2 regions of the [Clostridium] scindens ATCC 35704 genome follow, and region 1 is predicted to be linked to the other one. Evidence: predicted binding sites of a transcription regulator. Region 1 holds the regulator's gene; the other holds the start of a gene.
What was found. The regulator NrdR, encoded in region 1, represses ribonucleotide reductase genes. The targets are predictions, from matches to a motif close to CACAANATNTTGTG.

Region 1 (14,722 bases):
CATATGGCAGAATCCGGGCAAAGTTCTCATATGGCGCCTGTCCGCAAGTATCAATCGTTACAGTGATTCCATGCCGGTAAAGTTTTTTCGCTAGTTCTTCTACGTAGTCCATATCCGCTGTCATTACCTCGCCACCGGATAATGTGACGCCACCGCCGGACTCTTCATAGAACATCTCATCTTTCTTTAACTCCTTCACCAATTCATCTACGGAGTATTCTCTTCCTACGATCTCTCTTAGATTCTGATTACAAAAATCCACGCACGTGCCGCATCCGTCACAGAGCCGCATATCCGTGAACACTTTCCCCTCTTCTCCGCGAATCGCCCGGTTCGGACAGGCTGGTTCGCAGTTTCTGCATCCTGTACATCTTTCTGCGTCATACAGCATCTGCTTCTTATAACTCTGGGTTTCCGGATTATGGCACCATACGCACCTTAATTGGCAGCCCTTGAAAAAAACGGTTGTTCTGATGCCATCTCCGTCATGGATAGAGTATTTCTGTATACTCGTGATCAGGCTCATTTTTCCACCTCTCTTTTTTGTATCCCGTTTTAGACTATAGTTTGTACTTTAGTCTAAAATATCAAAAGCAAAACCGGTTGTCAAGTATTTAACAGCCGGTTTCTGCCCTTCCATCGTCATTTCTACATATTCACTAAAATTTCATATACATTTCCGGCAAATCGAACAAAGAAATCTGATTGTCCCTGTCAGACTTCACGTCTCGATCCGTAATCATCTCATCGCCTTTCAACTGTCCAATCAGCAGCGGCGAAAGTGGATTATGCTGCTGCATCCTCCGCCGGGCGCCTTCCAGGCCGCTTGTCGCATAGCAATATTTGCAGCCGTTGATGCAGGTGTCATACATCCCAATATCTATGCTCTCAATACAGCCGCATTCCCGCCGCTGTCCCGCATCTTTCTTAAGATCCAGCTTATAGCCGATCAGATTGTGGATCTTTTCTTTGTCAATACAGGCTCCATGCTCAATTCCCAATCTGCTCAAGTCCATCTTTTCCGCACAGGTATAGAGCGGCAGGCCATTTTTTTTGCCAATCCGCGCCAGTCCTTCCGCCAGTCCCACTATATCCTCCGGCTCCATCTCCAGATACGGGCTGTCCTTATAGGAATCGATAAAACTTATGATGCATCTGGTCGTCGCCTTGTGAAGCCACTCGCACATCATTTCAAACCGCTCCAGATGATAAGATATGGAATACTTCTCCGTCAGCAGAAGAGGGTCAAACCTCCAGTCCACCCGCTCTTTTCCCAAGCGCTCGCTAAGCAGCAGGAAGGTGGCCATAGACTCTTCAGTACGGGGAACGTTTTCCTCAATATCCTGTTCATAATCCGTAATCGTCATCTGGAAATAATAGGGATATCCCATTTTGTCAATCGTACTCAGATAGGGAATCAGAGGTTCTGGATTCTTCGTCCAAAAGGCAATACAATCTATCGTATCCGGCGACAGCTGGATACGGCTTATCTTCTTGCGGTTATATGGATTTGGGACCAGCACCTCTCCGGCCTTTAGCCGGTTAATGAACCACTCCGGATATAAAGCCGGGATATCCGTCCTTCTGCTTGCACTGATTATCATCTTCACACTCCTGTTTCACTTCTGTCTATCTTATAACGAAAACTATCTGCCTCTCAGCCAAAATTCTTAGCAATCAGCCTGCAATATTCCAGGAATGCCGGTACCTCTTTAAATGAGTCTGCCAGCACATCCCGTATACCCTTATAATACCATCCAATGGTCTCCTTGTCCTTCATTCGAAAACGGTTCCATAGATTTTCCCCTTCTGCGGGATAGTCCCTGTCAATGTCCCTCATATTAGACAGCTTGTCCGCCAATCCAATCATCTGCACTTCCCTGGAGGCTGTGCGTAGATGCTCAATGGTAGCACGCTTTCGCTCCATCCAGGTCTTGGACTTATCTTCACTCTCCTGGGCGACCATAAAGGCCACCCGCTCAGAGAATTCCTGGGCCAGAATTCTATGGGTAATGCCTTCGCAGTCTTCGATCGTGTCATGCAGCACAGCGGCGCTGATCACTTCCTCATCGTCGGTCATTGTCGCCACGATATCCCCAACTTCTACCGGGTGCACAATGTATGGCCTCTTGGTTCCCTTCCTGAATTGTCCTTCGTGTGCCTTGGTTGCAAATTCAATTGCTTTGTCAATCATAATGTACCTCTCTTATCATTATTGATCCAACGTGGTTTCGATTTCCTCTATACCTTCACGAAGTCTTGCCTTTTCTTTTTTATGAAACAGATCAAAGATACAAGGGACAACTACTAAGGTTAATATGGTTCCATATATCAATCCGCCAATGGTAACAACCGCCATAGGCTGCACCATATCCGAGCCCATTCCGAAGCCGATTGCCATGGTTGACAATCCAAGAATTGTTGTAAGAGCCGTCATGATGATCGGTCTGAGCCTGGTCTTGCCTGCCTCTACCAAGGCCTTTTCTTTTTCCATACCGGCCGCAATCAACTGGTTGGTATAGTCAATGAATACAATACCGTTATTGACTATAATGCCTGACAGCATTACAAACCCAATCATCGCGATTACGCTGACTGCCATTCCCGACATCCATAAGGCAAGAAGGCCTCCTGTGAATGCCAGCGGCACGGTAAACATAACGATGAACGGAGAACGCAGAGACTGGAACTGCGCCACCATGATGAGATACATAAATACGATAGCCAGCGCCAGCATCTTAAAGAGTTCTATCATCGCCTCGTTGATAGTCTCATCTTCTCCAGTCATCTTTATCTCGTATCCTTCCGGGGCGTCGTAGGATTTCAGCGCCTTCTTCACCCGGCTGCTGACCAGGCCGATATTATCCCCATCCTTAATCTCTGCCGTAACCGACATGAATCGGCTCTGATCTTTCCGGCTGATTGCTCTAAGGCCACAGGCGTCTTCGAATGTGGCAATGTCGGCCAGTTTCACATCTTCTGATGTTCCATCCTGCTTCTCGGCAGTGATGGTCAGATTGCGGATGTCCTCCCTGCTAAGGCTCTCGTTGGCATCATCCAGTACATAGACATCATAATCATTGGTATCGGTTGCCAACGTGGTGGCCGTCTGGGCTTCTGCAAGTTTTCCATACAGCTGCTGGTATACTTGAGCCACCGTAAGGCCATGCTGCGTTGCCTTTGTCTTATCCACTACGACCCGCAGTTCCTCGTTATTGTCTTCTGTTCCATCCAGTACATTCTGAGTTCCTTTTGTCTTCTCTACGATTCCCTTGACATCATTTGCTACTTTCTGTAGTTTATCCAGGTCTTTCCCCTTTATCTGGATGTTAATCCCCGAGCTGCCAAGAGCGCTCATATCCATATTGGACATATTTACGGTAAGTTCGCCGTCAATATCCTTTGTTACGCTTTCGATCTTTTTCTTAAGCTGTCCATTGTCCAGGGACGGATGATCCTTTGTGATCGCGTAGAATTCAATTACATTCGATTCCGTCTGCGTCCCCATCATATCAGATGCAGATACCAGGCCGCCGATATCCTTGATATCCTCAATCTTTCCAATCCGGTCCATTACCTGATCCGCCACCTTGGCTGTATCGTCAAGGCTGCTTCCCTCTTCTGTCTTAAGCGTCATAGCGATCTGGTTGCTCTCCATCTGAGGCATGAATTCTGTTCCCCTTGACAGGGCCAATGCAATGCTTGCTATGAACAGCGCCAGAGCCCCCAGCAGTACCAGAAACTTCTTATGCAGCGCCTTTTCAAGCAGTTTGCCATATCCCTGCCTGATCTTGGCGAATATTTTTGACTCCTTATCTTCCGTCTTCTTCAGCAATCCCGCGGACATCATAGGAACCAGGGTCAGAGCCACAGCCAGACTGGCCAGAAGCGAGTATGCGATGGTAAGCCCCATGTCTACAAACAGCTGTCTGGTGATTCCACTGGTAAACACGATTGGCAGGAATACGCAGACCGTCGTCAGCGTAGAGGCCATGATTGCCCCGCCTACCTGTCTTGCTCCTTCTATGGCCGCTTCTTTGGCGGAAGCGCCCTCTTCATTCCTCATGCGGTATATATTCTCAATTACGACGATAGAGTTATCCACCAGCATCCCGACACCCAGCGCAAGCCCTGATAAGGATATGATGTTCAGGGTTACCCCTGAGAAATACATGGCAACCAGCGCTGTCATGATACTGATCGGGATGGAGCACGCAATAACAAATGTAGGACGGAGGCTCTTTAAGAATACCAGCAGGATAATCACCGCCAATATGGCTCCAAAGATCAGGTTCTGCAATACGGAATGGACGATAAGGTCAATGTATACGCCCTGATCCATCAGCGTTACCGTCTTGATTTCTGCGTTATCCTTCTTTAAACGATCCAGTTTCTCGAGCACTCGCTTGCTTACATCTCCGGTAGAGTACCCGGTCTGTTTCTGAACGCTTAGCATGACTCCGGGCTTGCCGTTAATCTTCGCGTACGTCTCATCCGAATTATTCACCAGTTCCACATTCGCAATATCCGACAGTTTGACAGGATCGATGCCTTCCATGTCTATCAGCACAAGATCCTTGATGTCTTCAATGCTCTTGAACTTGTCGCCGACGCGGACCAGGTAATCAATTCCCCCCTCCGTCACATACCCCGCAGGCATGCTGAAGTTCTCCGCGGCCAGAATCGTCTTGACCATATCCGCCGACAGGATGCTGCTTACATCCGCGCTTCCTGCTGCCTGGCTTTGCGCCGACTCCATCTGCGCTTCCTGCATCTGGATTGCCGCTTCTCCTGCTGCCAGCTGGGCTGTTCCTTCCCCGATGCCTACAGCCGCCTCCAGCTGGCCGGATGCCAGCCGGCCTCTGGCCTGCGCCAGCGTCATAGCCCCGTTATTTACCTGATCCTGGATGGACTCCAACTGCCCCTTTCCTGCCGCCACCTGATCAAGTCCTTGCTGAATCGCTGCTTCCTGCTGCGTCAACTGCTGGGCGGTAGTTTCCAAGGTAGAATGACTCGTGTCGTAAGAATCAATGATTGGCTGTAGTTCGTTCTTCTGCGCCTCCAATGCTTCTCTTTGATCTGTAGTAAGATCCGGGCTCTGTAATGCTGCAATGATCTGGTCGTAACTTGCTTTTGCCGTCTCCAGCTGTGTCAGCTGAGCCTGAGCTGCTGCCTTTGCCGCCTGTACCGTGGCGAGGCTCTGCTTAAGCTGGGTATCGGTCACGTTCAGTTCTGCCATTTTTTCCGTGATCTCCAGTTGGGCCTGCTTAATCTCCTCGCTTTTGGCAGATATCCGGGACTCCGCCTGGGCAAGTCCCTGAGATGCCTGGGAGGTACCTGCCGCCAGGGCTGCCTTTCCGCTTTCCACCTGCGCCTTGGCCTCATCCAGGGCCGATTTGGCATCATTTATCTTTTTTTCCAGTTCTGCCTTGATATCATCATTTAATTCCGTAACCTTCTGCTCGTTGACGGTAATCTCCACCGTATTCTCTATGCTTCCAGAAGCAGCCACAGAAGCCACCCCTTCTACGCTTTCTACTTCTGGAATTACCTCTTCCTTGATCACTTTGCTGGTTTCGGCCGCATTATTTCCCCCGGCACTGACCGCAGCAATCAGTACAGGCATCATATCAGGATTTAATTTCATGATAATGGGATTGGAAACTGCATCCGGCCAGAATCCTTGGATCTGATCCAGGCTTTCTCTCATCTCTATGGTGACGGAGTCCATGTTCGTCGTCTGTTCGAACTCCAATATGACCGTAGATGCATTTTCATTAGATATTGACTGAATTGTCTTGATATTGCTGACCGCAGCCATTGTCTGCTCGACTGGCTTGGTTACGACTTCTTCCACCTCTTCCGGGCTTGCGCCGGTATAGGTAGTCATTACTATCGCGTATGGAAGGTTCATGCTGGGAAGCAGATCCAGCGTCATATTGCCGAATGAGACTACTCCCAGGATAATAATCAGAACCACTCCCACCACTACTGTGTAAGGTCTTTTTACACTGAATTTTGATAACATACTCGTCCTCTTTCTCGTCTTTACTTTCTCGCCTATACTTTCTCGCCTATACTTTTATTGCCGCCCGAAATATGCATGGCGGCTCATATGTAAATCATATCACTTGGAACTTTAATTAGCAATGATTCTGGTATATAATGATAAGTAGAAAAAGGGAATTTTTATAATTATTTTAGAATCTCGGACAGGGGGCAATATAGATGAATAAAAAAACGGTTCTGGTTACAGGTGCTTCCAGGGGAATTGGAAAAAGCACTGCCTTGTATTTCGCAGCGAGAGGGTATCATGTTTTTCTGAACTGCTGTACTTCCGTTTCTGATCTGAACAAGGTAAAGCATACCATAGAGACTTCCTATCATGGCTCCTGTGATATCGTGCTTGGCAATGTGGGAAAGCCGGAAGAGACGGATCAGATATTCCGGCACATCTACAGCACATGCAGTTATCTGGATGTACTGATCAACAATGCCGGCGTCTCTTATATCGGACTGCTGACAGATATGAGCAATTCGGAGTGGGAACATATCATTCAGACGAACCTGTCTTCCGTCTTCTACTGCTGCCGACACGCCATCCCTCCTATGGTAGCCAGGAAGTCCGGCAAGATCATCAATGTATCTTCCATGTGGGGAACCTCCGGCGCCTCCTGCGAAGCTGCGTATTCTGCCTCCAAGGCAGGGGTAAACGGTCTTACCAAGGCGCTCGCCAAGGAACTGGCTCCCAGCAATATCCAGGTAAATGCCGTGGCCTGCGGAGTCATTGATACGGCCATGAATCAGAGGCTTACCAGGGAGGAACGAAAAGATCTGGAGGAAGAGATTCCAATGGGAAGATTCGGTACCACCGATGAAGTGGCAAGCATCATCTGGGATATCGCCAATGCTTCTCCTTATATGACGGGGCAGGTAATCGGGGTTGACGGCGGGTATCTGTAAAATTTATATGAGTTTAAGAAAGCCGGCATCGCTTTAGATGTCGGCTTTCTCATTTATTTCATTTCCAATACGATCGGACAGTGGTCAGACCCCATTACATCCGTCAGGATCTTCGCATCCACCAGCCTCTCCTCCAGTGATTCTGATACACAGAAATAGTCGATACGCCAGCCTGCGTTCTTGGCCCTGGCGCTGAAGCGGTAAGACCACCAGGAATAGATCCCTTGTGCATCCGGATAAAAATACCGGAACGTATCAATGAACCCGGCATCTACCAGCGAGGTGAACTTAGCCCGCTCTTCATCTGTAAATCCGGCATTCTTGCGGTTTGTCTTGGGATTCTTAAGGTCAATCTCCTTGTGGGCCACATTCAGGTCCCCGCAGAAGATCACCGGCTTCGCTTCTTCTAACTTCTTCAGATATGCAAGGAAGTCATCCTCCCACTGCATACGATAGGGAAGCCTTGCCAGTTCATTCTGAGAGTTAGGCGTATATACTGTAATAAAATAATAATCTTCAAATTCCAGGGTGATCACGCGGCCTTCCTGGTCATGTTCTTCGATTCCAATTCCGTAAGATACGGATATGGGCTCCTGCTTTGTGAATATGGCGGTTCCTGAATACCCTTTCTTCTTCGCGTAGTTCCAGTACTGGTGATATCCCGGAGTCTCCAGTTCCAGCTGGCCTTCCTGCATCTTCGATTCCTGAATGCAGAAAATATCCGCATCAGCCTCCTGAAAGAACTCCATAAAGCCTTTCTGTACGCAGGCCCGGATTCCATTTACATTCCATGAAACAAACTTCATCTATCTTCCTCCAATATATATAGTATGCTCTCTATTAATAATACACTTTACGCAGGAAAAGGCCCCTTGCAGGAGCAAGGAAACCTGCAAGGCACCTGTCTTCTGCCGCGATTACCACCGGCAGCATGGATGCATCCCTCTTCCCGGTACCGATTTCCAGCAAAGTTCCCGTCAGGATACGCACCATATGGTAGAGAAAGCCTGTCCCATAATAGGTGATCCTTACCTTCTCGCCGGTGCTGACAATCTTGATATTAATAATACGGCGGATCGGATCTTTGCACTCCTTATCATCAGTAAAACTGGTAAAATTCTTAGGTCCGATGAGATACTGTACCGCGTCCCTCATTGCCTCGATATCCAGCTTCTCCGGATAATGGTAGCAGTAGCGGCGCGAGAATACATCCGGCTTCTCCCGGCAGTCAATATAATACTCATATTTTTTCCCTTTTGCGCTCTTGCGGGCATGAAATCCGTTCTTTACAAGTTCTACTTTTACAATCCGGATATCCTCCGGAAGGTAGCGGTTCAGCGAATCCTTCAGTTCCTTTGTATCATAGAGTTTGGAAAGTTTTACGCTTGCAACCTGGCCACGGGCATGTACGCCCGCGTCCGTCCTGCCGGAGCCATCCACATGCACGCGGTATCCCACTAATTTGCCGATGCTCCACTCCAGCACGAACTGGATCGTATTGTCCGTCGTGGCCTGGCGCTGCCACCCCTGATATCTGCTCCCATCATAAGCAATGGTTAATTTGTACGTTCTCATATATCTCACCCAATCTAAAAATCGTATTCTTTATCAGCATCTTCTGTTTCACCAAAATTATGTAAGAAAAAGGAAGAAGCAAACCGACTCTTTTTTGCTTCTCCCTTTTATTCTATCACTTTATGGCCCGCTTAGCAAATACCTTCTTACATTCTACTTCAATATCTTTTTCAACTCATCCATAAAGGTATTCACGTCCTTAAACTCTCTGTATACGGATGCAAATCTTACATATGCAACCTCATCCAGCCCTTTTAACTCTTCCATGACGATCTCGCCTATTGTGCTGCTTGGAATCTCCTTTGCTTCCAGGCTGAATATCTTCGTCTCTATGCCGTCAATGGAACGCTGGATGTCTTCTGCAGATACCGGCCTCTTATAGCAGGCGCGCAGAACCCCATTCTCAATCTTCTTTCTATTATACTGCTCCCGGTTATTATCCTTCTTAATGATAATCAGTGGAATCGTCTCCACCTTCTCGTAGGTCGTAAACCTCTTGCCGCACACATCGCATGATCGGCGCCTGCGTATGGAGTTGCCATCTTCCGCCGGCCTGGAATCAATAACTCTGGTATCTGGATGATTACAATATGGGCACTTCATCTCGACTTGATCCTTTCTTTTCTTAATACATATAGTATATCTGCTCGATATTCAGAAGTCAAATCTCTTTTGATTCTTTTTTCGGTCATCCCTCCTCATGGATTTCCACAAGGATTATATCCGGTCCAATCTTCCGGATGCATTTGTATGGGATAATATATTCCGCCCCATCGCTGAAGAAGCCGCATAGTTTTCCGCCCTTGGGAATGACCAGGGCCTCGATGCATCCTTTGCACTCATCGATGATCAGGTCTACAACATATCCAAGTTTCTTACAGTCGCACGCATTAATCACTTCTTTATTCTCAAGTTCGCACAGGCGCATGCCGGCACCTCCTTTTATCCATATGGGACCAATATAAAAATCCGCATATACTACTTACTACATAGTATATGCGGAACCTCTGCCTCTTGCCTTATGCGGACATTACTTTTTCGCTTTCAAACGCCTTTACAATGACGCCAAGAAGGATTGCGCCTACCGCCAGCGTTTCAGCCAGCGTTACTCCATACTGGAACATGGTGACCTCCTGGCTTAAGATTCCCTGTAGCACCAGCGCATTATTGTAAAATGGGATGAAATAGGTCGTCTGGCTGGGTTCTCCTGACGTAAACATGGTGAACAGCCCTACGATCAAAACCAGCATATACGCCGGCATCACGTACGTGCTTGCCTCCTTGGTAGACTTGGCAAACACGGAAATCAGCGCAATAATGCTGGAATACAGGAAGGAAAGCGCTACCAGCATCGCACCGAGCATGATTCCCTGCTGCGGGCTTAAGCTGATGCTCAACTTATCAAGGCCTCCCATATAACCCATCATGATCGGAGCGCATATCACCATGGCGATCACATAGATCAATGAGGAAATGCCGGATACCGTCATCAGGGAGAATACCTTGCCAAGTACGATGGAACTTCTCTTGATCGGAGATACCAGAAGGCTGGCCATAGTCCCCCTCTCCTTTTCTCCCGCGATCATATCCGTTCCGATTCCCATTGCCCCCGCAAAGAGAAGAATCGTAATAAAATATGGGAGCATCGTTCCGATTGCCTTGCCGCTGGCCTTCTTCTCATCCTGGATGTACATTTCATCATTGTCTGAATTTATCTGGAATACGGTCAGCTGCTCCATATCGCTCACCCTCTGGGACAGCAGGAACTGCCGGTAGGCCTCCAGCGCCGCGTCCATATTGTCTGCTGCTGCCCTGGAATAATCTTCGGACGGATTCTGGTATGTCTTGACCTGAGGAATCTTGCTGCCCTCCCGATAGTCTTCTACCTCCTGCCGGAAGTTATCCGGGAATTCCACGATCAGATCCGCTTCCCCTTCCAGAATCTCTTTCTTAGCCTGCTTCATTTCCTTCGCGCTGTCAATGTCCTTTAACTTGAACTTCGCCCCCGAGGCATCCAGGATATCATTCAGCGTCTCCGGCTTATTCATTATGTAGACCTGCGCTACATGGGATTCGATATCATCCTCCATATTGGATGCCAGCCCATTTACAATAGACAGGATGACCACCATAATCAGCACCGGAAGTAGAAATACGGAGAATACCATCTTCTTGTCTTTGAATATCCTGGCCATCTCCTTGTTAAATATCTGCTTGATTCCGCTCATCTTACTCATCCCCCTTCTTTGACTTGTAGAACTCGAAGAACGCGTCCTCCAAGTCTGCCGCATTGGTCTGTTCCAGAAGCTGCTCTAGCGTTCCTTCCGCAACCTTATACCCGTCAATGATAATGCCAATCCTGTCGCAAAGTTTCTCTGCTTCCGACATGATATGCGTAGAGACGATCACCAGTTTGCCATCATCTCTTAATTTCTTCAAATAATCTGTCACGCTTCTTGCCGTAACGATGTCCAGGCCATTGGTAGGCTCGTCAAATATTACGATATCCGGGTCATGAACCAGGCTGACCGCAATGGCTGCCTTCTGCTTCATGCCTGTAGACAGTTCCTTAATCTTCTTATGGGCGAAATCCTGAATTCCAAAATAGGAAAACAGTTCTTCCTTACGCTTTTCCAGCCTGTCTTTCGGTATATTGTGCAGCCTTCCGAAGAATCCGAACATGTAGTCTACATCAAACTGCTCATCCAGCTTGATATCACTGGTCAAGAATCCGATACTTTCGCGCACAGACTCCGGTTCCTTCTGAACCTCGTGGCTATTCACATAGATCTCTCCCTTGGTAGGCTTTATCAATGTGGCAATACACCTGAGAGTCGTAGTCTTTCCCGCGCCGTTGGGACCCAAAAGCCCATAGATCTCCCCTTCTTCTGCCTTCAGGCTCAGATCATCCACCGCTGTCTTCAGCGGATTCTTTGTTTTGGATTCAGCCATCTGCTTTTTATTCAGCTTATACACCTTGGTTAAATGCTTAATCTCAATCATTGCTCTCTCCTCACATCATCCTTGTCACATAGTTTCATTGTACTAGTAAACTAGTACAATAATATTATATTTTGTACTCTTTGTCAATAGTTCCGCACGAAAAACCGGAGATGCAGCATAGATATGCTGCATCTCCGGCAGATTTCCTATTCTTCAATATCAATTACGGATACAGGACAACTGTCCCTTGCCTCCGTTGCCGCGCTTTCATACTCAGGCGCCACATCCGCATATGCTTCAGCAACACCGTCATCATTAAACCGGAACACTTCCGGGCAGGCTGCTACGCAAGCCCCGCATGAGATACAGCCTTCATTGACTCTGGCTTTCATAGTTCATTCCTCCTTGCATTTTTCAAGTAGTATGCCCTATTTTTCCAATTCTACTCGTGTCCATTATTTTATAATGGTACCGGTTCTGCCTTTGAGCGCATCCTCCAATTTATCAAAGGATGTAATCAACGCCCTTCTTCCTTCACGCTTCTCTATAAACGCTACAGACGCGCTGAACTTTGGAAGCATATTGTACTCGCCGAAATGGCCTTCTTCCATATACTGTCTGGCCTGTTCTATGGTAATCTCGCCCAGTTCCTCTTCCTGCGGCCTTCCCATATTGATCTTGACCTTTTCAACGCTGGTCAGGATGAGCAATTCGTCCGCATCCACCTCTTCCGCAAGCTTGCCGGCCGTCAGATCCTTCTCGATGACTGCGCTGGCGCCTTTTAGATGATTGTCCTGCTTTAGTACCGGAATTCCTCCTCCTCCGCAGGCCACAACGATCTGATCTGCATCCAGAAGCGCTTTGATGGCATCAATCTCTACAATGCTGACCGGATTTGGCGCAGATACGATGCGGCGGAATCCCTTTCCTGGCTCTTCCACCACATAATTGCCTTTCTTACGCTCTTCATTGGCTTCTTCTGCATTCATATAGCGCCCCAGCACTTTCGTCGGCGTATAGAATGCCTCATCATAAGGATCTACGATCACCTGGGTAAGAATCGTACTGACCGTCCTGTATATCCCGCGGTTCAGAAGTTCCTCCCGGATACCATTCTGCAAGTCATATCCAATGTATCCCTGGCTCATGGCAGAGCATACGGACATAGGAGCTGCCGTGTAGTCCTGATGCGCCTTGCCAAATTCATTCATAGCCGTATGGATCATTCCTACCTGGGGCGCATTGCTATGTGTGATTGCCACCTGGCAGCCATTCATGATCAGATCTGCGATTATCTTTGATGTCTTCTTTACCGCTTCCTTCTGCTCTGGCAGGGTGGTGCCAAGGGCACGGTGTCCTAGTGCAACTACAACTCTTTTCTTCATCGTCTATACCTCTGCTTTTTTGAAAAATACTATTGTGAAACATAAGAAAATTATAGTATCTTTCTATAGAAAATGCAATGTTGGATTTGAACTGCGCAGGGGCACTATGCTTTTGCTTTTCTCTGCAGCATGCAGGCTGGTTTCAATGTCGCCGGCATGGACTTAATAAGAAGATAGATGATCAGGCATGAACCGATCTTATCTACCAGGTTATTGGCAAGTTTTGGAAGGAAAGAAGCGGCAAATATGCTTGCACCGCTCTGCTTAAGCCAGACAACCGCCACATCGGAAATCGTTCCCGTAAGTCCTCCATATACGGCGATTCCAATCGGCGTTCCAATAATCGGAGCGATAATTCCAATCGCGATTCCCGCGATCACTACATTGACAAGCGTAAACCTCGCCTTGCGGAAAATAAATCCGATAACCAGGCCGATCGCGATATTTACCAGCATAAATGGCATATCCGTCATTCCATTTAAGATCGCGGTCAGGAAATTAGTAAGACCTCCAACCGCAGCGCCATACCATGGGCCGAAATATATGGCGATGAAGATCGTGCCGATGGTATCCAGGTAGACCGGGAACTTGATCATTGCCATTACAATCCCAAGGACAATATTAATGGCGATTGCAAGCCCGCACATCATAAGTTTCATTGTGTTAGAAATTTCTTTGTTCATAGTGATTCCTCATTCCTTTGTTTATTTCATTGCTACGCTGTAATCGTATCAGCTGGTCTCATAGTTTTCCAATCATTATTTATAATAGATAGGGAACTATATTATATTTTTCTATAGCCTTTCCGGTTCAAGAACTGGTACAATAGTCCTGTCGATAAATGAAAATCAGCCAGCACATTCATGTGTTATAAGGAGTATCCCATGAAACAGAAAATTGTTATAGTCAGCCATTGCTTTCTAAATGATGCCGCCAAGCTCCGCAATCAGGACGCTGCGGATATGGAGCAGGAAAGGACAAAAAAGCGGTCATTCCTGAAGGAATTATTAGAACAGGGAATTGAAGTTCTCCAGCTGCCCTGCCCGGAATTCATCCTATATGGATGCAACCGCTGGGGACACGCCGCTTCCCAGTTCGATACGCCGCATTTTCGTCAGGAGGCCAGGAATATGCTACTGCCGATCGTCATGCAGCTGGAGGAATACGCAGCCTATCCGGACCGCTATGACATTCTGGGCGTCTACGGCATCAATGGCAGTCCCAGCTGCGGAGTAGACTATACCTACGACGGAGACTGGGGCGGCGAGCTTGGAGGCAAGGATGCCCCCTGCCAGTTAGATAAGGCGTACAGGCCCGGCATTTTTATGGATGTCTTTGCAAAACTACTGGAGGAAAGGCATCTCTCCATAAAGTTCTACACGCTGGATGCCGAAAACCGCCCCATATAAAGAAGGCAGGGCCACTCGCCCTGCCTTCTGATTCATCCTCTGGCTATGCCGCCACGATATACTTGCTGATCTCTTTAAGCACCTCATCGCAGTCTTCACTGTATATTCGCAGTTTCAACCGATTGCCCAGACCTAGCGCAATAATCCCCAGCAGGGATTTGGCATCTGCCACCGAGTTGCTGCCTCGCAGAATATCCATGCTATATGGGAAGCGTTCTACTGTATTTGTAAATTCTACTACTTCATCCGGGTTTTTGAATTGAATGATTACCTGGCTCATGTGGAATACTCCTTTCTCTCATTACTTATATATGTATCCAGCCCATAGCCGTTACCATACATCGATTTCATTCTTCCCATATATCTTACCCGGAAAAAGGAAAATTTATACAATCTAATTCCTAACGTGTTTTCCTTTTTTTGATGCCATTTGCTGGCGACAAATAA
Region 2 (14,722 bases), 1.5 Mb from region 1:
GACTGTGGGGATGATCTGATTCTTCCGGGGCTATGTGATCTGCATGTCCATGCGCCCCAGTATACCTTCCGGGGACTGGGAATGGATCTGGAACTTCTGGACTGGCTGAATGAGCATGCATTTCCGGAGGAAGGCAAGTACCGGAATCTGGAATACGCCAGAAAGGCATATGGAAGTTTTGTACAGAACTTGAAGGAAAGTGCGACGACAAGAGCCTGTATATTCGGAACTATCCATGTGCCCGCAACGGAACTTTTAATGGATATGCTGGAGGCGTCAGGCTTGCATACCATAGTAGGAAAAGTGAATATGGACCGCAATTGTCCGGCTTATCTGACGGAAAAGAGCGCGGATATATCCGCGGAAGATACCGTAGAATGGATTAAGGACTGTAAGAAGCGCTGCCAGATTACCCGGCCTATCCTGACGCCGCGGTTTATTCCCAGCTGCAGCGACGCTTTGATGGAGAATCTCAAGAAGGTGCAGATGCATTATGGCCTTCCGGTACAGTCCCATCTGTCGGAGAATCAAAGCGAGGTTGCGTGGGTGCAGGAACTGTGTCCCCAGTCAGAATTCTATGGGGATGCCTATGACCGGTTCGGGCTGTTTGGGGCAGACTGCAGCACGGTGATGGCCCACTGCGTATACTCGGACGAAAGGGAGCGCAGGCGCATGAAGGAAAATGGCGTCTATGTGGCCCATTGCCCGGAGTCTAATATGAATCTGTCTTCCGGCATCGCGCCGGTACGGGCATTTCTTAACGAGGGAATTCCTGTCGGGCTTGGAAGCGATGTGGCAGGAGGAACGAGCGAAGACATCTTTGCCGCCATGGCACATGCCATCCAGGCGTCGAAACTCAGGTGGAGGCTGGTGGATGATACGTTAAAGCCGCTGACGGCTATAGAAGCATTCTATCTTGGAACCAAGGGCGGCGGCTCCTTCTTTGGCAAGGTGGGAAGCCTGGAAGAAGGATATGAATTCGATGCGCTCATCGTTGATGACAGCGCCATCTCCAGCCGGGATATGGAGGTGAAAGAGCGGCTGGAGCGTCTGATCTATCTTAGCGGGGGCGCGAAGATCAAGGGAAAATATGTAGCAGGAAAAGAGATATTCTGGAGGTGATAGGATGGAGGAACGCAGAGAAGTTATTGGCGCCAGCGTAAGGAGGATCGACGCCTTTGACAAGGTTACAGGCTATGCAAAGTATACGGACGACCTCTGCGACAAAGGCGCATATATCGCGAAGATATTGCATTCCACAGTCGCAAACGGCAAGGTCATATCCATAGATACGGAGGATGCCAGGAAGATACCGGGCGTGATCAAGGTGGTTACTTGCTTTGACGTGCCGAAGAATTATTTTCCTACCGCAGGCCACCCCTGGTCTACGCAGGAAAGCCATCAGGACGTGGCGGACCGCCTGATACTGACGGACCGTGTCCGGTTCTACGGTGACGATGTGGCCGCGGTTATTGCAGAAGACGAAGTGGTCGCCAGCCAGGCTCTTCGGGCCATTCAGGTACAGTATGAGGAGTACCCCTTCGTGCTGGATGTAAAGGAGGCCATGGAAGAAGGCGCGCCTAGGCTTCATGAGGAATATCCGGGGAATGTACTGAAGCATACCAGCATCCGAAACGGAAACTACGAGGAAGCCATTAAGGAGCCGGGCCTGATCAAAGTGGAGGGATGGTACGATACGCCTTCCGTGCAGCACTGCCATATCGAGAACTTTATCTGCTACGCCTATCAGGTCAATCATAAGATGAATGTGGTTAGTTCCACCCAGATCCCGCATATTGTAAGGAGGGTCGTAGGCCAGGCGCTGGGAATCCCCTGGGGCAAGGTAAGAGTCATCAAGCCATACATAGGGGGAGGATTCGGCAATAAGCAGGATGTGCTCTATGAGCCGCTGTGCGCCTATCTAAGCCAGGTGACAGGCGGGCATCTGGTGAAACTGGATGTAAGCAGGGAAGAGACCTTTGCCTGCAACCGGGTAAGGCATGCCATCCGAAGCCATATTATATCCTATGTCAGGCCGGACGGGACATTCGCGGCCAGGAAACTGGAGGCGTTCTCCAATCAGGGGGCCTACGCGTCCCATGGTCACAGCATAGTGGCAAAGGGAATGGGCGCGTTCCCGCAGCTGTATCCCTGCCCGAATGTGGAGGCAGACTCCTATACGGTATTTACCAACCGCCCGGTGGCAGGCGCCATGAGAGGATATGGGATTCCCCAGGCTATGTTTGCCGTGGAGAGTCATACGGACGACGTGGCAAAGGCGATTGGCATGTCCCCGCTGGAATTCAGGAGGAAGAACCTGATGCCGAAAGGATTCGTGGATGGATTCTCCAAGAATGAGAATTATGAAGATACCTTTGGCCAATGCATGGATAAGGCGATCGCGCATACGGATTATGTCAGGAAGGCAGAAGCATATAGCAATCAGACGGGAAAGATCCGAAGAGGCATCGGAATCGCGGCATTCTGGTATAATACGGCGGTATGGCCAATCTCATTAGAGTCCTCTTCCTGCCGCATGGTACTGAATCAGGATGGGTCCATCCAGGTACAGCTTGGAGAGACGGAGATTGGACAGGGGGCGGATACGGCGTTTGCCCAGATGGCAGCATCTACGCTGGGAATCCCGCTGGAAGATGTCCATGTGATATCCAATCAGGACACGGATCTTACGCCGTTTGGAACGGGAGCCTACGCTTCCAGGCAGACGTATGTGGGCGGCTTTTCGATCCAGCAGACCGCGCTCCTTCTAAAGGAGAAGATCTTAGGCTATGCCCATGAGATGACAAGGATGCCCGCTGGAATTCTGAATATTGTGGACGGGATGATTGTTAGAAAGTTGGATGGAAGAGAATTGCTGTCCATGGAAGAACTGGCGCTGGAAGCGTTCTACAGCCTGAGCCACAGCCAGCATATAACGGCGGAGAGCACTTATCAGATCAAAAGCAATGCTTATTCCTTTGGATGCACGGTTGCGGAAGTGGAGGTGGACATCGAGGCCTGCAAGGTCAAACTGGTGGATGCAGTCAATGTCCATGACTGCGGCAGGCTGATCAACCCGGCGCTGGCCAAGGCTCAGGTTCACGGCGGGATGAGCATGGGAATCGGATATGGCCTGTCAGAATGCCTGAAGTTCGATCCCAAGACCGGAAAGACGTTGAACGGAACGCTGCTGGACTATAAGCTGTCCACTACCATGGACCATCCGGAACTTAAGGCGGACTTTGTAGAAAACTATGAGCCTACCAGCGCGTACGGAACGAAAGCGCTGGGAGAGCCTCCGGTCTGTTCTGTGGCTCCAGCTATCCGCAATGCAGTATTCAACGCGACAGGAGTCGGCGTAGACACGCTGCCTCTAAGTCCCCATGTCTTATTCGAGGAATTCCGGAAAGGAGGGCTTCTGGATGTATGATATAAAAGCATTATATGAGGCAGATAATATATCGCATGCAATTCAATTACTGGAGGAGCACCCGGAGGCTTTTATCATCGCAGGAGGAAGCGATGTCCTGATTCAGATCCGGGAAGGCAAGAGGGCTGGAGCAGAACTGGTCAGCATCTATGGATTGGATGAACTGCGGGGCGTGAAGATGGAAGAAGATGGAACCATCCGCATCGGTTCCCTGACCAGCTTCTCCCACATTACGAAGGATGATGTGATAAAGAAGTACATCCATGTATTAGGCGAGGCTGTCGATAAGGTGGGCGGTCCGCAGATACGGAATATCGGAACCATCGGCGGCAATACCTGCAATGGAGTGACCTCGGCAGATTCGGCCTCCACCTTATTTGCCTGGGATGCCATTATCGAACTGACGGGGCCGCAGGGCGTAAGAAAGGTGCCGATCCAGGAGTTCTATATCAAGGCCGGGAAGGTAGATCTAAGACCTGCTGAGATTCAGACAGCCATCCTGATACCGAAGGAATCTTACGACGGCTATGAGGGCCACTATATTAAGTATGCCATGCGCAATGCCATGGATATTGCCACGCTTGGATGTTCTGTGAATGTAAAACTAACCGCGGACAGACAAGAGATAGAAGATGCCAGGATTGCCTACGGCGTCGCCGGTCCCGTGCCTATGCGCGCGCCGTCGGCAGAGAAGGCGGTGGCAGGGTGCAAGGTGTCAGCCGAAAGCGTCGAGCGGTTCGCAAAAGAAGTTCTAAAGGACATCCGTCCAAGGGACAGCTGGCGCGCAAGCAAGGCATTCCGGGAGCATATTTCCTATGTGCTGGCGAAACGTGCCCTTACGGAAGCGATAGAGAGGTCAGGAGGTGCGGTGGTATGAGTGACAGGCAGTTTAAAAGAATTCATTGTATCATTAACGGGAGAGAAGTGGAAACCATGATAGATGTCCGCGCTTCGCTGACAGACCTTCTTCGCAATGATTTCCGACTTACCAGCGTAAAGAAAGGATGCGAAGTGGGCGAATGCGGGGCCTGCAACGTGATCATAGACGGCGAGTGCTTTAATTCCTGCATCTATCTGGCTGCGTGGGCGGACGGAAAGAATATCCGTACGCTGGAGAGCCTGATGGGGCCTGATGGGGAACTATCTGACATCCAGCAGGCATTTATCGATGAGACGGCTGTACAGTGCGGCTTCTGTACGCCGGGCTTTATCATGAGCGCGGTGGAGATCCTGGAGTCAGGAAAGGAATATTCAAGAGAAGAATTAAAAAAAATGCTTTCCGGGCATCTATGCCGGTGCACAGGTTATGAAAACATTATCAATGCAGTGGAAAAGACGATGAAAAAAAGGCTGGGCATTTAATCTGTCCGCGTCAGTCCCAAGAATAAGAGAGGGGCAAGAGCAGGGATATCCTGCTGCCGGATGCGTGTATCCTACAGAGTGGCCTTGATATCCAAGCCCTCTCCCTTCTTGCGGCTGTTCCCGATAGTTCCATGCCTGCAGAAGCAGTCCTCTTGCTTCCTTTTTATCTTGGTTATTGATATCTGATTTCTTTGTCTAGAATACATCTATTTCTAACACCTCGAAATATCCTCTTTGGAATCCTGGATGAAACTGCCTGTTTCAGGCAAATAATAGAATGATAGAAAGATGATTGAAGACAACAATATATTGTGGTATGATGTTGGATAGAATCAATAAATTGTATGTGAGGTAGACGTGTATATGAGAATCAGCAAGAGGAACGGAACAAATGAAGCGTATTGCCCGGAAAAGATCAAGCGGGCAGTCAGCCTGGCATTCCAAAGTGTAGGAAATCTGCTTTCTGATGAAGAGGCAGACAGGCTTCTTAAGAATGTAGAGCAAAAGATTGATGATAGAATTACAGAAGAGCCATCCGTATCCGTGGAGGAGATTCAGGATTTTGTGGAACAGGCGCTGATGGAAGCAAATCATTATAAAGAATTAAAAAGTTATATCTTATATAGAGAGGAGCGGGCCAGAAAGCGAAAGTCAAGAAAGAAGCTGGCTGACAAGATTCCGGCCTTTGACCGGCTGGCTTTAGTACTAGCGGATATCCAGAAGGAATTTACGCAGGAAGAGTATGACTTGGAGCATCTGTATGCCAAGTTCCAGGCTTTTGGAAAGCCGGAACTTAACGACCAGGAGAAACTTTCTATGCTGATCAAGGCGGCGGTAGAACTGACGACCCAGGAAGCGCCCCAGTGGGAGATGGTCGCGGCTAGGCTTCTGATGCTGGACTTTGAGCAAAAACTAGAAAAGAATATGAGACGCTGCCATATCGAATGCTTCTATGACAAACTGGCATATCTTACGGAACAGGGCTTATACGGAGACTATATCTTAAAAGCATATGATAGGGACGAGATAGAGCGTCTGGTTCTTTTTATCGAGCCGAAGCGGAATCATCTGTTTACTTATAGCGGGCTTGAACTGCTGCTTGGCAGATATGTAATCCGCACGGGAAAGGGAGTGCCGATGGAATCGCCTCAGGAAATGTTTCTGGGGATCGCCATGCATCTTGCCATGAAGGAGAAGAAGGACAGGGAATCGTGGGTCAAGCGTTTCTACGATATGCTAAGCCAGCTGAAGGTGACGATGGCCACGCCAACGTTGTCCAATGCAAGAAAGCCCTACCATCAGCTGTCTTCCTGCTTTATAGACACGGTGCCGGACAGCCTGGATGGAATCTACAGAAGCATTGACAATTTTGCCAAGGTCAGCAAATTCGGCGGCGGCATGGGTATGTATTTCGGAAAGGTGCGGGCAAGCGGCAGCGCGATCCGCGGGTTCGAAGGGGCAGCAGGGGGCGTTATCCGCTGGATCAGGCTGGCCAATGATACTGCGGTTGCGGTGGATCAGCTGGGCATGCGACAGGGCGCGGTTGCGGTTTATCTGGATGTATGGCACCGGGATCTGCCGGAATTTCTGGGCCTTAGGACGAATAACGGGGACGACAGGATGAAGGCTCATGACGTATTCCCGGCAGTCTGCTATCCGGACTACTTCTGGAAGGGAGCAAGGGATAACATCGAAGGAGACTGGTATCTGATGTGTCCTCATGAGATACTGACGGTGAAAGGCTATGCGCTGGAAGATTATTTTGGAGAAGATTGGGAAGAAAGGTATCAGGACTGCGTCCGGGATTCCCGGATACAGAAAAGGGTCATTCCTATCAAGGATATTATAAGACTGATCATCAAAAGCGCGGTGGAGACGGGGACGCCTTTTACGTTCAACCGGGATACGGTAAACCGCGCTAATCCCAACAGCCACAAGGGAATCATCTACTGCAGCAACCTGTGTACGGAGATCGCGCAGAATATGAGCGCCATCGAGCAGGTGGAGCAGAAGATTGAAGAGATAGATGGGGAGACGGTGGTGGTGACGGTTACAAAGCCGGGCGAATTCGTGGTGTGCAACCTTGCCAGCCTCTCTCTTGGAAGATTGGAACTTGCAGATGAGGAGGAGATAGCCTATATAACGGAGAGCGCCGTAAGAGCATTGGACAACGTGATTGACCTGAACTTCTTCCCGGTTCCCTATGCCAGGATCAATAACCGGAAATACCGGCCCATCGGGCTGGGAGTCAGCGGCTATCACCACATGCTGGCCAAGCATGAGATTGCCTGGGAGAGCGAGGAGCATCTGGAATTTGTCGAGAAGGTGTTTGCCGATATCCACTATGCTGCCATAAAGGCCAGCAGCAGGATTGCCAGGGAAAAGGGAAGTTACGAATATTTTGAAGGAAGCGGATGGCAGAACGGCAGCTACTTTGCCGACCGGGGGCTTACGGATGGCCGGTGGGAGGAACTGCGGGCGGAAGTGGCGGAATATGGCCTTAGAAACGGCTATCTTCTTGCCGTGGCGCCTACCAGCAGCACCAGCATCATTGCCGGAACCACCGCAGGGCTGGATCCGATCATGAGCCGTTACTTCCTGGAAGAGAAGAAGAACGGCCTGATGCCCCGGGTAGCGCCGGAACTATCCATGGATAACTTCTGGTATTATAAGAATGCCCATTATATCGACCAGTACTGGTCCGTGCGGGCATGCGGAGTCAGGCAGCGGCATATTGACCAGGCCCAGAGCATGAATCTGTATATTACCAATGAGTATACCTTCCGGAAAGTGCTGGATCTCTATATACTGGCCTGGGAAGAGGGCGTTAAGACCATCTATTATATCCGCTCCAAGAGTCTGGAAGTGGAAGAATGCGAAGTATGCTCTTCATAAATATTCGAAGAAGACGGAGGAAACGATATGTCTGAATTAATGAAAAAGCCGCTGTTTAATCCATCCGGGGATACGCAGGTGAATAAGCGCAGGATGATAGGCGGCAATACGACGAACCTGAATGATTTTAACAATATGAAGTACGACTGGGTCAGCGACTGGTACCGGCAGGCCATGAATAACTTCTGGATACCGGAAGAGATCAACATGGGCGTGGATATCAAGGATTACCGAAAACTGCCGCAGGCAGAGCGGAGAGCCTATGACAAGATCCTGTCCTTCCTGATCTTCCTGGACAGCATCCAGACGGCGAACCTGCCAAATATCGGGGAATACATTACGGCAAATGAAGTGAACCTGTGCCTGTCCATCCAGACCTTCCAGGAGGCTGTGCACAGCCAGAGCTACAGCTATATGCTGGATACCATCTGCGAGCCTCAGGAGCGGAACGATGTCCTGTACCAGTGGAAGGAGGACCAGCACCTTCTTAAGAGGAATGAGTTTATTGGCAATCTGTACAATGAATTCCAGAAGAAGAAGGATGCAGGCGTGCTGGTTAAGACGCTGGTAGCCAACTATATTCTGGAAGGAATCTATTTCTACAGCGGATTCATGTTCTTCTATAATCTGGGAAGGAATAACCGGATGCCCGGCTCTGTCCAGGAGATCCGATATATCAACCGGGATGAGAATACCCATCTGTGGCTGTTCCGCAATATCCTGCTGGAACTTAAGAAAGAAGAGCCGCAATTATTTACGGAAAGCCGGATAGAAGAATACCGGGAGATGATAAAGGAAGGGTGCCAGCAGGAAATCAGCTGGGGGCATTACGTGATCGGTGACGATATCCAGGGATTGAACCGGGATATGGTTACGGATTATATCCAGTATCTTGGAAACCTGAGGTGTACCAATCTGGGTTTTGCGCCAATCTATGAAGGGCACGTAAAAGAGCCGGACAGCATGTCCTGGGTAAGCCAGTTTTCCAATGCCAATATGATCAAGACGGATTTTTTTGAGGCGAGAAGCACGGCTTACGCAAAAAGCAGCGCTTTGGTGGATGATTTATAGAAAGGGGCCTGGAACAGTGGAGTATCAGTGGACAAAGCAAGACGGCGCATACCAGGAATCCGACGTGCCTGCAAGACAGAACTGCCGGATCAATATTATGACGGAAGAGGAATTTATAAATGAAAGGTGGTTCCGGTGGTTCCCCTGACGGCCTCCCGGGCCTTCTCAAGCAGCGTGATCAAGGCGGTTCGCCCTTCTTTGGAACTTGCAAAGTCTACGGCTGCCTGTACTTTGGGGAGCATGGAGCCCGGCGCGAAATGGCCTTCTTCCATATACTGCCTGGCTTCGTCTATAGACAGATCGCCAAGCCATTTCTCCTCTGGCTTTCCAAAGTTGATCGCCACTTTTTCAACCGCGGTCAGGATGATGAGATAATCCGCGTCCAGTTCTTTGGCAAGCAGGCAGCTGGCGAAATCTTTATCGATGACGGCGCTTGCGCCTTTGAGGTGATTGCCCTGGCGGACGACAGGAATGCCGCCTCCGCCGCAGGCAATGACCAGATCGCCGGATTCTACCATGTTCCTTATGGTGCCGATCTCTATGATTTCCACTGGCTTTGGGGAAGCAACCACGCGGCGGTAGCCCCGGGCGGAATCCTCCATCATGATATAGTCGTATTTCTCTTCCATCTCCCGGGCCTGTTCGGCGGATACGAACTTGCCGATTGGCTTGGAGGGACTCTGGAAGGCTGGGTCGTTCTCATCCACGCGTACCTGGGTGATCATGGTAGCAACGGGAATGTCTGTGATGCCTCGGTTCAGCAGTTCTTCACGAAGCGCGTTCTGCAAGTCATAGCCGATATAAGCCTGGCTCATGGCCACACAGACAGAGAGAGGAGTATTGGGCTGCTCTTTATCTTCATGCGTCAGAGCAATCATGGCATTGTTCACCATGCCGACCTGTGGTCCGTTTCCGTGGGCGACGACGACTTCGCAGCCTTCCTCTATGAGATCCACGATTGCTTTGGCGGTAATCTTAACAGCTGCCATCTGTTCCGGCAGGGTGTTCCCGAGCGCATTGCCGCCAAGCGCGATTACAATTCTTTTTTTCTTTGCCATAGGTTAAGCCTCCGCTTCTTATTTGAATACTCTTGGCTTGCCGTTTTCTTCCAGTTTTTTAAGAATTACCGCCGGATCAGCGAATTTGGCCAGGAAGATCATGGCAGCTATGATATAAGGCTTATAGCTGGCTTCCTTGTATAATAGGGTACGGTAGCGGTCGAATACGCTTGCATCCACTTCGCCGGTCTCGCAGCTTACGCCTGTGATATCCGCCGGCAGGCAGTGCAGATAGAGCGCCTTGCCGTCTTTGGTGGTGGACATCAGTTCTTCCGTACATGCCCAGTCCTTATGCTGGGCGTTCTGTGCCAGAAGTTCTTTCTCAAGAGCATCTATGCCAGCCTGGTCGCCCTGTGCATAGAGTTCGGTTCTCTGTCCCATTGCCGCGAATGGAGCCCAGCTCTTTGGATAGACGATATCGGCATCCTTGAAGGCTTCTGCCATACTGTTGGTCTTGGTATAAGAGCCGCCGGATTTCTTTGCGTTTTCCGCCGCTACAGCCTCAACTTCCGGGAATACTTCGTATCCTTCAGGGTGTGCCAGCACGACGTCCATTCCAAATCGTGTCATCAGTCCGATGACGCCCTGCGGAACAGAGAGCGGCTTTCCATAGGAAGGAGAGTAAGCCCAGGTCATGGCAAGTTTCTTGCCTTTTAAGTTTTCTACGCCGCCGAATTCGTGGATGATATGAAGCATATCTGCCATTACCTGCGTGGGATGGTCAATGTCGCACTGAAGGTTTACAAGGGTAGGCTTCTGCTCCAGGATGCCATCCTTATGGCCCTGGGTAACGGAATCCACCACTTCGTGCATGTAGGCGTTTCCTTTGCCAATGTACATATCATCCCGGATGCCGATGACATCGGCCATAAAGGAGATCATGTTGGCTGTCTCGCGGACCGTCTCGCCGTGGGCGATCTGGGACTTGCCCTCGTCCAGATCCTGTACCTTAAGGCCTAAGAGGTTGCAGGCAGAAGCGAAGGAGAAGCGGGTGCGGGTGGAGTTGTCACGGAATAAGGAGATGCCAAGGCCGCTTTCGAATACCTTCGTGGAGATATTATTCTCCCGCATGTAGCGGAGCGCGTCTGCCAGCGTAAATACGGCTTCTATCTCGTCGTCCGTCTTCTCCCAGGTGAGAAAGAAGTTTCCATTGTACATTTCCTTAAAGTTCAGTATGTTTAATTTATCAAGATAATCCTGTAATGTTTTCATAATTCATATCCTCCTGATATTGTGATACTAAGATACAAAGGGCTGCCTGGGGCAAGAGCCTACTTGCAGTACATGGCTGGCAGGGCCGCATAGACGGCGGCGCACCTTACCAGATCGTCTTTCCAGGTCTTTTCGTTAGGAGCGTGAGCCTGGGCCTCCGCGCCCGGGCCAAAGCCTATGCAGGGGATGCCGTTTCTTCCCATGATGGATACGCCGTTGGTGGAGAAGGTCCATTTATCAGTCAGGGGCCTGTTGATCCGGGATGGGGCCGTCTCTTCATTCCCCAGGCGCTTGTCGCCGTAGAGTCCTTTATAGGCCGCTTCCAGAGCCTTGGTCACTTTATGGTCTTGTGGGATGACCCAGGTCGGGAAATAGCATTCGATGGGATAGACGCATCCGGTGTAGGATGGACGGTCATAATTGTACATGGATACTTCTACATCGTCTCCATACTTCTGTACGCTTGGCAGCGCGCGGATCTCATCCAGGCAGCTTTCCCAAGTCTCGCCTGCGGTCATGCGGCGGTCCAGAGAGACTGCGCAGGAGTCTGCAACGGCGCAGCGGCTGGGAGAGGTGTAGAAGATCTGGGAAACCGTGACGGTCCCTTGGCCGAGGAAGCGGGCTTCTTTCCACTCTGGATTATATTTCTCATCCAGCATCTTTACCAATCCTTTGATGCTGGTTTTTTCATCTGCGTCATTCTCATTTAACGCGCGGATTTCCAGCAGGATATCTGCCATCTTGTAGATCGCGTTGTCTCCGCGCTCCGGAGCGGAGCCGTGGCAGGATACGCCTTTTACATCTACGCGGATCTCCATGCGTCCCCGCTGCCCGCGGTAGATGCCGCCGTCGGTAGGCTCGGTGGATACGACGAATTCAGGCTTTACGCCGTCCTCGTTGATGATGTACTGCCAGCATAGGCCGTCACAGTCTTCTTCCTGGACGGTTCCGGTGACTACGACCCGGTATGTATCATCCAGAAGTCCCAGATCCTTCATGATCTTTGCTCCATATACAGCAGATACGATGCCGCCGCACTGATCAGAAGTTCCACGCCCGCCAATCTCTGTCTCGGACTCAAAACCTTCATAAGGGTCGAACTCCCAGTTGTCGATGTTGCCAATGCCTACAGTGTCGATGTGGGCGTCGTAGCCGATCAGCGTCTTGCCGGTTCCCATGTAGCCCAGCACATTGCCCTGGGGATCGATCTCTACCTTGTCAAAGTCTAATTTGCGCATCTCTTCTGCGATCCGGTCGATGTGGGCTTTCTCCCCGCAGCTTTCTCCCGGGTATTTGACAATATCCCTTAAGAATCTGGTCATGTCTGCTTCATATTTCTGTGCCGCTTCTTTTATCCGATTAAAATCTAACATTTTTTCTTACCTCCTATATGCCTTCAAATGGTTCTTTATCGGTTCCGCATAAGCCTTCCCAGACGATTTCCCGGTAACGGTCCGGATCGGTATCGCCTTCTGAGGATACCAGCAGGACTTCGGAACTGTCATCCAGCTTCAGTGCTTCCCTTAACTCTCTGTACTCAGGCTTGGTCATAAGGGCTGCAACCAGTCCCATGGTGACGGAGCCGGATTCGCCGGAGAAGACTCTGTCATCGCCGCGAAGAGGCGCCCCATAGATACGTGTTCCGTTGGCGCTTACCCAGTCCGGGCAGGATACGAATGCGTCTGCATGATTTCTCAGGATATCCCAGGATACGGTGTTGGCTTCCCCGCATGCGAGGCCGGCCATGATAGTCAGCATATCCCCGGTGACATCGATCCTGCTTCCGTCGCCCTTGACGGCAGAGCGGTAGAGGCAGTCGGCAGCCATGGCCTCCACGACGACCATGATGGGCGGATTCTCCTTAAAGCGGTTGGCAAAATATCCGATGACCGCACCTGCAAGGGACCCGACGCCAGCCTGGATAAAGATATGGGTTGGACGGCATCCATCCTTGGCAAGCTGCTGATCAGCTTCCAGGGCAAGGGTTCCGTAGCCCTGCATGATCCAGGTAGGGATCTCTTCATAGCCTTCCCATGCAGTATCCTGCACCATAATGCCATGTTCCGTATTCTCGGCTTCCTTGGCGGCCATCCGCACGCAGTCGTCATAGTTGAGATCCTCGATGGTTACGGTGGCATTTTCCTTTGCGATATTTTCAAGACGGGTCTGGGTAGAGCCTTTCGGCATTCTTACCACGCATTTCTGGCCCAGCTTGTTGGCAGCCCAGGCAATGCCTCTTCCGTGATTGCCGTCGGTCGCGGTAAAGAAGGTGGCCTGGCCGAATTCTTCTCTCAGTTCTTTGGAAGTAAGCACATGATAAGGAACCTCGCTTACATCCTTTCCCAGCTGCTGCGCGATGTATCTTGCGATGGCGTAGGAACCCCCCAATACTTTGAAGGCATTCAGGCCAAAACGGTAAGACTCGTCTTTGACGTACAGCCGTTTCAGGCCCAAGTACTCCGCCAGATTGGAAAGCCTGGTCAGCGGGGTCACGCTATACTGGGGAAAACTTTGATGAAAGGCGTGCGCCTTCGCCATCTCTTCCCCCGACATATTGCGCGCTTGCAGGTCATCCGTCTTCGGCATGGTATTGAGTGTCCATTTTAATTGATTATCTGATGCTTTGCTCATGATCGATCTCCTCTAAATCATATATTTATTTGTTGATATCTACATAACTATAGAGTGTGTACTTGGAGATGCCAAAGTACTTGGCAACTTTATCTCCGGACTTTGTAATAAGAAAGGCGCCTGCATCATTGAGGAAATTAATCGCCTTTATCTTATCTTCCTTGCTCATCAGAGGTACAGGCACTCCAACCAGCGCTACGGACTGCTCGATTAATTCATCCAGAAGTTCATTTACGTCGTGGGTAATCCGCTTTGGAGAGTTGAAATCCTCGCTGCCGGATTCCTCTGGGATCTTGCAGGCGGTGAGAGAGTGGATGCTCCCTTCCAGAGCCAGAAGATTGGTGATGTCGTAATTAATGGACAGTATATAGCGCGGTTTTCCGCTGTCGTCGTTAATATAGATGGTACTGGACTTTAAGATGCGTCCGTTGTCCGTCTTGGTCAAGTAGGACAGTTTGTCGGCGAGCGGTCCGTCCTGATGGCGGATCGCATTGAGCACTGCGCCGGACGGCCCGTCGCCTACCTTCCTTCCTGTAATATGGCCATTTTCAATATGGACAATGGAACTTTCCGCTACATTGCGTGCCAGATCGTGAACCACGACTTCGCAGTTATCGCCGAACTGGGCTGCAAGTCCTGTAGCAATCTGTTTTAACATGTCTAACCTGGACCCTGCCATGATCGTACCTCCTTCGTAAGGTTTTTCGTCTCCCTAAGTTCATCATAGCAGATAATTTTAGAAAATCAATAGAAAATCTAAAAAAATTTTTAGGAAACAAAAATATTTTTGTAAAACCCGTTGCAAATTATATATAATGATGATAATATGGTAGAAACAGAAGCGTTCTTTGTAAAAAGTGTACGAAAAACAGCAAAGGAAAAGAAGAGAAATATTAAGCAGAATGCCGGGCTGCATGGTCTTTCCTGCCTGATGCGGACAGAGAAATCGACAGATATCCCAATGCCAAATCCGCAGGGAAGAACCGGCCTTTATACAAAAGGCAGAAACTACAATTTTATAATGCAGACTGTGAAGATGCCGGTGGGCGCCATGGGAAAGGCC

Region 2: a site for NrdR is predicted at 5,093-5,106, ahead of HDCHBGLK_RS12485 (ribonucleoside-diphosphate reductase subunit alpha). Genes of this name have one in related genera too.

What each region holds. Positions count from the first base shown of each region.
Region 1 covers NZ_CP036170.1:275,781-290,502, forward strand. Annotated here, with positions in the region: gene HDCHBGLK_RS01280 (trans-4-hydroxy-L-proline dehydratase activase) at 1-526, opposite strand, end outside; gene HDCHBGLK_RS01285 (DUF1848 domain-containing protein) at 660-1,604, opposite strand; gene HDCHBGLK_RS01290 (HD domain-containing protein) at 1,658-2,194, opposite strand; gene HDCHBGLK_RS01295 (efflux RND transporter permease subunit) at 2,213-6,028, opposite strand; gene ymfI (elongation factor P 5-aminopentanone reductase) at 6,229-6,963, shown strand; gene HDCHBGLK_RS01305 (exodeoxyribonuclease III) at 7,017-7,769, opposite strand; gene truA (tRNA pseudouridine(38-40) synthase TruA) at 7,804-8,538, opposite strand; gene nrdR (transcriptional regulator NrdR) at 8,692-9,141, opposite strand; gene HDCHBGLK_RS01320 (PRC-barrel domain-containing protein) at 9,227-9,466, opposite strand; gene HDCHBGLK_RS01325 (ABC transporter permease) at 9,558-10,766, opposite strand; gene HDCHBGLK_RS01330 (ABC transporter ATP-binding protein) at 10,768-11,541, opposite strand; gene HDCHBGLK_RS01335 (ferredoxin) at 11,688-11,873, opposite strand; gene arcC (carbamate kinase) at 11,937-12,866, opposite strand; gene HDCHBGLK_RS01345 (CD3073 family putative ECF transporter S component) at 12,971-13,549, opposite strand; gene HDCHBGLK_RS01350 (CD3072 family TudS-related putative desulfidase) at 13,751-14,275, shown strand; gene HDCHBGLK_RS01355 (HPr family phosphocarrier protein) at 14,319-14,555, opposite strand.
Region 2 covers NZ_CP036170.1:2,413,250-2,427,971, forward strand. Annotated here, with positions in the region: gene HDCHBGLK_RS12465 (amidohydrolase family protein) at 1-1,122, shown strand, start outside; gene xdhA (xanthine dehydrogenase subunit XdhA) at 1,127-3,430, shown strand; gene xdhB (xanthine dehydrogenase subunit XdhB) at 3,423-4,307, shown strand; gene xdhC (xanthine dehydrogenase subunit XdhC) at 4,304-4,792, shown strand; gene HDCHBGLK_RS12485 (ribonucleoside-diphosphate reductase subunit alpha) at 5,156-7,687, shown strand; gene HDCHBGLK_RS12490 (ribonucleotide-diphosphate reductase subunit beta) at 7,715-8,758, shown strand; gene arcC (carbamate kinase) at 8,872-9,816, opposite strand; gene ygeW (knotted carbamoyltransferase YgeW) at 9,835-11,028, opposite strand; gene HDCHBGLK_RS12505 (YgeY family selenium metabolism-linked hydrolase) at 11,088-12,401, opposite strand; gene dpaL (diaminopropionate ammonia-lyase) at 12,415-13,659, opposite strand; gene HDCHBGLK_RS12515 (helix-turn-helix transcriptional regulator) at 13,685-14,338, opposite strand; gene HDCHBGLK_RS18820 (hypothetical protein) at 14,486-14,722, shown strand, end outside.